One region of the Candidatus Macondimonas diazotrophica genome, then DNA from elsewhere that is predicted to be linked to it. Evidence: predicted binding sites of a transcription regulator. Region 1 holds the regulator's gene; the other holds the start of a gene.
The links. The regulator FliA, encoded in region 1, starts transcription of late flagellar genes. The targets are predictions, from matches to a motif close to GCTAAAGTTNNNNNNNNNNCNGCCGATA.
Positions count from the first base shown of each region.

Region 1 (3,405 bases):
AGTTGGTCGAAACGCTGCGTCAGGTCGATCTGTATCGGCAAGGCACCGATATGAAAGGGCGGCCGCGTAACGTCGAGTTGTTCCGCAGTCTGGTCGGTAATTCCCGGGCGATTCGCAATGTCCGAAAGCTGATCAGTCAGGTCGCAGGCTCCGATGCCAATGTATTGATTCTGGGTGAATCGGGCACGGGGAAGGAAGTCGTTGCGCGCAATATCCATTATTACTCGACGCGCCGCAACGCACCGTTCGTGGCCGTGAACTGTGGAGCCATTCCCGGGGAACTGCTGGAGTCTGAACTTTTCGGTCATGAAAAGGGTGCTTTTACGGGTGCGGTGACTAGCCGGGAGGGGCGATTCGAGGCAGCGCAGGGCGGGACGCTATTTCTGGACGAGATCGGCGACATGAGTTTGCCGATGCAGGTCAAGCTGTTGCGGGTCTTGCAAGAGCGGGTCTTCGAGCGCGTGGGCAGCAATCGCAGCGTTCCGGCCGATGTTCGGATCGTCGCGGCGACGCATCGGGTATTGGAAGACCAGATTGCAAAAGGACTGTTCCGTGAAGACCTTTATTATCGCTTGAATGTATTTCCAATCCAAATGCCGCCGTTGCGCGATCGGATCGAGGATCTGCCGCTGTTGCTGGAGGAGATTGTTGCCCGCCTGGAGCATGAGCGCGGCACCTCCGTCCGCCTGACGCCGGCCGCAGTAATAGCGTTGTGCCAGTCGCGCTGGCCCGGAAATGTTCGGGAGTTGGCCAATCTGGTCGAGCGGCTCGCCATTCTTCATCCTTTCGGTAGCGTCGACTTGGCCGATTTACCGGAGAATTATCGCGGTAAAGTGGCGAGCGACGATGAGGCCGAGAAACTGCCCGCGATTCACCCTGCCTTGGAGTCTTTGTCCGGCAGCGATGGATCGGCCATGCCGCGGTTGCCGCGCGAAGGATTGGACCTCAAGCAGCACTTGGCGGATATGGAAATGCACCTGATTCGGCAAGCGTTGGAGGCCAGTGACGGGGTGGTATCCCAAGCCGCAAAGTTGTTGCGGCTTGGCCGAACCACGCTGGTTGAAAAACTACGGAAGTACGGCCTGATGCGATCGGATCTCCCGACCGATCATTGACCACGATTCCTTCCGCCTCCTGTTCTGCCTTCTCCTTGGATCGAAACTTGGCGCTTGGCGCTCGTGCTCGCGTCCAGCGCGTCAGAATTCTGGCGGTCCGCACGCCATCGGCGTTTGCTTGGTTTGCAGTGCCCCTATAAAAGATAAATAAAAACAATAAATTATATTTTTCATTTGCCCTTCTTCTCTGCTTGGAACGTTTCCTGCTTTAGATGGCCGCCGAAAGAGCCACAGCAACTGCTGTCGGAAATTCGGCGTTCGGGAGACAACCTAAGCCCTCTCTGCAAACTGGAAATAAAGAGGGGGTTCCAAAATGGAGAAGAGCCATGATGCAGCCCGCTCACAATGAAGCCCGTCAACAGCATGATCTCGTTGTCCAGCATGCCCCGCTGGTACGGCGGATTGCACAACACCTGGCCAGCCGATTGCCGGCCAGCGTCCAGATCGACGATCTGATTCAGGCAGGCATGATCGGGTTGCTGGAGGCTGCGCGGAACTACGATGCCAATCAAGGTGCGAGCTTCGAGACCTACGCCGGAATCCGCATTCGCGGCGCAATGCTCGATGAAACACGCAAGGTGGACTGGGCACCTCGGTCCGTACATCGAAAAGCGCGTGAGATGGCGACGTTCGTGCATGAGTTGGAGCATCAACTGGGGCGCGTGGCCAAGCCAGCCGAGGTGGCGGCCGCCATGCAGATCGATCTTGATCAGTACTATCAGATCGTCGAAGACGCGGCCGGATGTCGCGTATTGAGCCTGGATGAGCCGGATAATGGCGTTGTCGATGCGGGCGAGATCCCCGGCGATGGCGATCGGGACGATCCGGCTGAGCAGATCGAAGCGGATGGCTTTCGGGCGGTTCTGGCAGAAGTGATGGCGGGTCTTCCGGAAAAGGAATGCCTGGTGATGTCGTTGTACTACGAGCAGGATTTGAATCTGCGCCAAATCGGCGCGGTCATGGGAGTCAGTGAGTCGCGCGCCTGCCAAATTCACAGCCAGGCGGTAAAGCGTATCCGGAGCCGAATGGCGGATTGGGTCAGGTAACCGTCAACAGAAAATCCCGGGTTGTCAAAAAACTGGCGAACTGACAATTGATTGGCGCGGAAATCCTCAAGTTGACGGAAAGCTGACCGATACACTCTTCGGTTGGGTTAACTGAGGACAAGGGCCATGCAAGGAAAACGCATTGTTGGAACTGCCGGAATTCAGGAACAGGTGTGCACGACTGCTCCTCAGTCCGCTGGGGGTCTGGTGGTTGTTTCACTGTTGCAGCAATTGGGGGAGCGTTGGTCGGAGGCTCAGCGAATCGCACATCTTCGCGACCTGGTGATGGCCAAGGCTTATCGGCCGGATGCGCAGCGTATGGCGGCGAAATTCATGAATCAGCAACGGAGTGAAACCACGTGATGGTCTTTTGGTGCTCGACGTAATGAGTCGTTCGAGTTCGGATGGTTGCGATGGGCCAAGGCCATAAACACCTTGGAGGGCGTGGCTACGAAGTCATCCGAGGGCAGCAGCGTATCCATGATCTGTTGGCGGAGTGGGCTTCCGACCTTACCAATGTGACCGTTTGTGTGGAGGATTCGACGGAGCTACCCGCCAGGCTGGTGCCGCTTGCAGATGAATGGGTGATTCGTCGGCTCGATGCAATTCCGGATGCCGTGATGGTGGAAGGCCCGCAGCCTCGTCTCGTATTGAAGCGAGGCGGGCAGCGCCTGGAGGTCAGTTGTCGGCAGACGAGCCAGCGGGCGTGCTGCTTTCACTTGGGCCGCCCGACTTATATGCGGTATGCGCAAATGCGTGATGAAGGCCGAATCAAACTCGGTCACGCCGCGCCCGTGCAGCTGACATTGTTTCCGGCTTCGCCGAGTGCGGTTCGAGCAGACGTGCTGGATTTGTCCCTCGGTGGCATGGGGGTACTGTTGTCATCTGCGGTTTTACCGACGCTGCCGCATGAACGGTATCCGGCGATGCTCCGTTTTCCGCTGGGAACACTGGAAACCTGCCTGGAGGTTCGGTCGGTTCTTCCGAATGCAGAGGCAAACGATCAGTGGCGAATGGGCGCTCGATTCGATGAGCTTCAGATTGCGCAGCGCAACTTGCTCAGGGACTTCCTGAGCGGTCAGCAACGGATGCAGCGGTTTCCCCCCGCTTTTCATCCAAATTGAAGATTTCAACGAAATTGCTGGCGTCCGGATGGGCCCGAGAGGGGCCGTGCGTCATGACCACCGTGCCGCGACGAATCCCCTGCTCGGTGCACCACGCCCGAGCCACTTCACGCCAGACCA
Region 1 covers NZ_SRIO01000001.1:83,716-87,120, reverse strand. Annotated here, with positions in the region: gene E4680_RS00410 (sigma-54 dependent transcriptional regulator) at 1-1,115, shown strand, start outside; gene E4680_RS00405 (RNA polymerase sigma factor FliA) at 1,442-2,161, shown strand; gene E4680_RS00400 (hypothetical protein) at 2,288-2,524, shown strand; gene E4680_RS00395 (PilZ domain-containing protein) at 2,575-3,285, shown strand; gene pyk (pyruvate kinase) at 3,221-3,405, opposite strand, start outside.

Region 2 (3,405 bases), on a different contig from region 1:
TGTAGTTACTGGCGGCGTTGAACGATACCTTGCCGCCCACCACCAGGCTGTCGGTGGCGGCTGCGGTGCCACCCGTGGGGCCGGTCAGGCTGACGCCTTCGACATCCAGGGTTTCCCCGGCATCGCCGGAGTGGACGAAGTTTTCCACGCCGATGTCATAGCCTTCCGCGCTGATCAGCTTGATGGAGGCCTTGTCGGAGGACAGTTCGGCGGTAATGCCAGTGGTGGCCGCCTTGCTGTTGATGGCCTCGGACAGCGCTGACAGGTCGGAGGTGCTGATTACGTTGGCCGAAATCGTCTCGCCGGTGCCGTTCGCGCCATAGAGATCGAAGGTCACGGTGCCGGCCGCGCTGAGGCTATCGATGGTCGCCTCGGTGCGCGCGGTGGCGGTCACGCCAGTGGTGGCGCTTTGGGCATTGACGAGCGCGGCCACATCGCGCGCCGTGGCATCAGCGCCCACGGTGACGGCGGCCGTGCCGGTGGTGCCGGAAATGGTCAGCGACTGGGAAGCCACGTTGTTTCCGCCGGTGACGTCGGCCGCGGCCGTCAGCGCGCCGCCCACATTCGTGTTGGAGCTGGCCTGATTCGCGCCGATATCGGTGGCCTTGGAGCTACCGATGCCGAAGCTGATGGTCTGTCCCTGGTAGGCACCAACCTGGAATACCGCATTGGAAAAGCTGCCGTCGAGCAGGGTCTTGCCGTTGAACGAGGTCTGGGTGGCAATGCGGGTAATTTCCTGCTGGAGCTGGGCCACTTCCTTCTGCAGCGAGGCGCGGTCGGTGGCCGAGTTGGTGTCATTGGCCGACTGGACGGCCAGCTCGCGGATGCGTTGCAGCGCGTTGGTGACTTCCCCGAGGGCGCCTTCGGCAGTCTGAGCGACCGAAATCCCGTCATTGGCATTGCGTGCCGCCTGATTCAGCCCGCGGATCTGTGCGGTCATGCGGTCGGAAATAGCGAGGCCGGCCGCATCATCCTTGGCGCTGTTGATGCGGAGGCCCGAGGACAGACGCTGCATGGCGGTTTGCAGCATGCCTTGCGAGGAACCGAGATTGCGCTGGGTGTTCAGCGACATCACGTTGGTGTTGATCACAGCCATGGTTTTCTCCTGGTCTTTCGTTCTTCGATATTTGTGGGATCCGGAGTTTGCAGGCGGTGATACCGTCCTGATTCAACTCTCCCACCAAGGTATCGGTCCGGTCCCGGGTCAGCTTGAGCGGCGCCGATGCACGGGCGATGGCAGCGCTCAAGAACGCGCTATGACGGTCGCTAAAAATCCTGTCGCGAAAACCGGACGTGAGAGGGCTGAACATGGGGCACGAAGAGGCACTGCGCGCCTATCGCCAAGTGGACACGCTGCGGGCGTTGGAATCGGCATCGCCCCATCGCTTGGTGCTGATGCTGATGGATGGCGCCGAACGGGCCATTGCCTGTGCGCGGGGACATCTGATGCGGGGCGAGCCAGGACCCAAGGGGGTTCAGATCGGTCGTGCCATCACCTTGATCGAAGGCCTGCGCAGCGGCCTCGACCATGCTCAGGGTGGCGAAATCGCAGGCAACCTCGATGCGCTTTATCTCTATCTCCAGCAGCGCCTGCTGTTGGCGAATCTGGATGGCCGGGTGGATCTGCTCGATGAAGTGACGGTCTTGCTCCGGCAAATCCGATCGGCTTGGGAGGCCATTGATCCACAGATACAGCCCGGTGCAACGGCTACGCGGGCCGAGTCTGCGCCGGCGATCCCATGAGCCCTCCGATGGGAGAGGTGGTTTCTCTACTGCAGCCCGAGCGGCAGCGCACGCTGGACGAACTGGACACGTTGAGCCAGTCGATGTTGGCGTCCGCGCTGGCCGGCGACTGGGACATCGTGGCTGCCGCGCAGCCTGAGTTCGAGACAGGGCTGCGTCGACTCTGTGCCGGTCAGTCGACCGCGGCCGAAGCTTTTGTGTTGATGCAAGCCCTGAGGCGTCTGCAAGAGCGGATATCCCATCTGGAGGATCTCGCGCATTCCCAGCATGCCGAACTGTCGCTGCATCTTCGGCGCATGCATCGTCATCAAGGTGCGGTGCGCATCTACCAGACGGCCGCCGGTTCCGGCCACGGTCACGGCGGACATGGCTGATGGAGCGTGCCGGACTGTCGCCAGGAGAGGTTCGCGCACTCATCGCGTATGACTGGCAGCGGTCGGCTGCTCCGGATCCAGCGCGCTTGGCCGCGGATGGTCGGGAGGCAGCCCGCCTGATGGCGCTCACGCTTGCGTTCGAAGAGATCTTCAGCACGGGCGGCTCAGGGGAATTTTCCGGCGAGCTGGCGCTGTTGGCTGCACGGATCGATTGGTTGACCCAGTGGGTGCTGGCCGATCGCACCGAGGAAACGGACTGGCGTCATGAATTGCGGCCGATCGTGCTGACCCAGGCTGCCGCTGAATGGCAGGAGCCTGGCACCTGCGCGCCGGGGCAGTGGGGCGTGCTGCGGTTCTATCCCGAGCCCCGTTTGTCCCGATCGCTCGCGTTCTGGGTCGAGGTCGAACGGGTGAGCCCGGAGCCGGACGGCTGTCGCATTCACGCGCAATGGCGTGGCCACAATGAAGAAACCCAGGAGTTGCTCGGGAAGTTGCTGTTTCGCCTGCACAGACAGGAAGTGGCACGTGCGCGTCAACAGATCTAGTGCGCAATGAGCAACTTGGCCCGAAACATGCTTCTACCCCCGCGGTGGACGAAATCTTGACGGAGGAGAACCATGCAGGACATCGGTGGAATCAGCGCTGTGGGCGTCGATGCGCTCCAGCAGGGCGGGCAAAGCCGCAGCCGCCCATCCCATGCCGAAACCGGTTCGGATGAGTCGTTTGCCGCGTTGCTCAAACAAGGCATCGACAATGTCAACGCCCAGCAGCAACAGGCGGCAGCGCTGGCGAGCGGATTCGAGGCAGGGCAGGACGGCGTGGATCTGGCAGAGGTCATGATCGCATCGCAGAAGGCCGGACTGGCATTTCGGGCATTGACGCAGATTCGCAATCAGGTGGTCAGCGCTTATCAGGACGTGATGCGCATGACGATCTGACACCGGAGACGCTGATCCATGGACATCGCTGAAAAAAAATCGCCAGATCGTTTGGCGGACTGGACTTCCTGGCGGGAACGCCTGGCGGCCTTGCCGAGTATGCCGGGCGCTCAGGTACTTGGTCCGGCCGCCGCGCTGGCGTTGCTCGCCGCCGTGTTGATTGCTGCCGCCCTCTGGATGCAGCAACCGGCTTATCGGGTGCTGTACAACGGCCTGTCCGACAAGGAATCCGGGCAGATCGTCGAGGTTCTGCAGGCACAGAAGATCCCCTTCCGAATCAACGATACCAGTGGAGCCATCGAAGTTCCGGGCAATCAGGTCCACGCGGCGCGGCTGAAGCTGGCGACGCA
Region 2 covers NZ_SRIO01000004.1:94,735-98,139, forward strand. Annotated here, with positions in the region: gene E4680_RS14530 (flagellin N-terminal helical domain-containing protein) at 1-1,096, opposite strand, end outside; gene fliS (flagellar export chaperone FliS) at 1,309-1,743, shown strand; gene fliT (flagellar protein FliT) at 1,740-2,117, shown strand; gene E4680_RS04330 (PilZ domain-containing protein) at 2,117-2,662, shown strand; gene fliE (flagellar hook-basal body complex protein FliE) at 2,735-3,055, shown strand; gene fliF (flagellar basal-body MS-ring/collar protein FliF) at 3,074-3,405, shown strand, end outside.
Region 2: a site for FliA is predicted at 1,242-1,269, ahead of fliS (flagellar export chaperone FliS). Genes of this name have one in related genera too.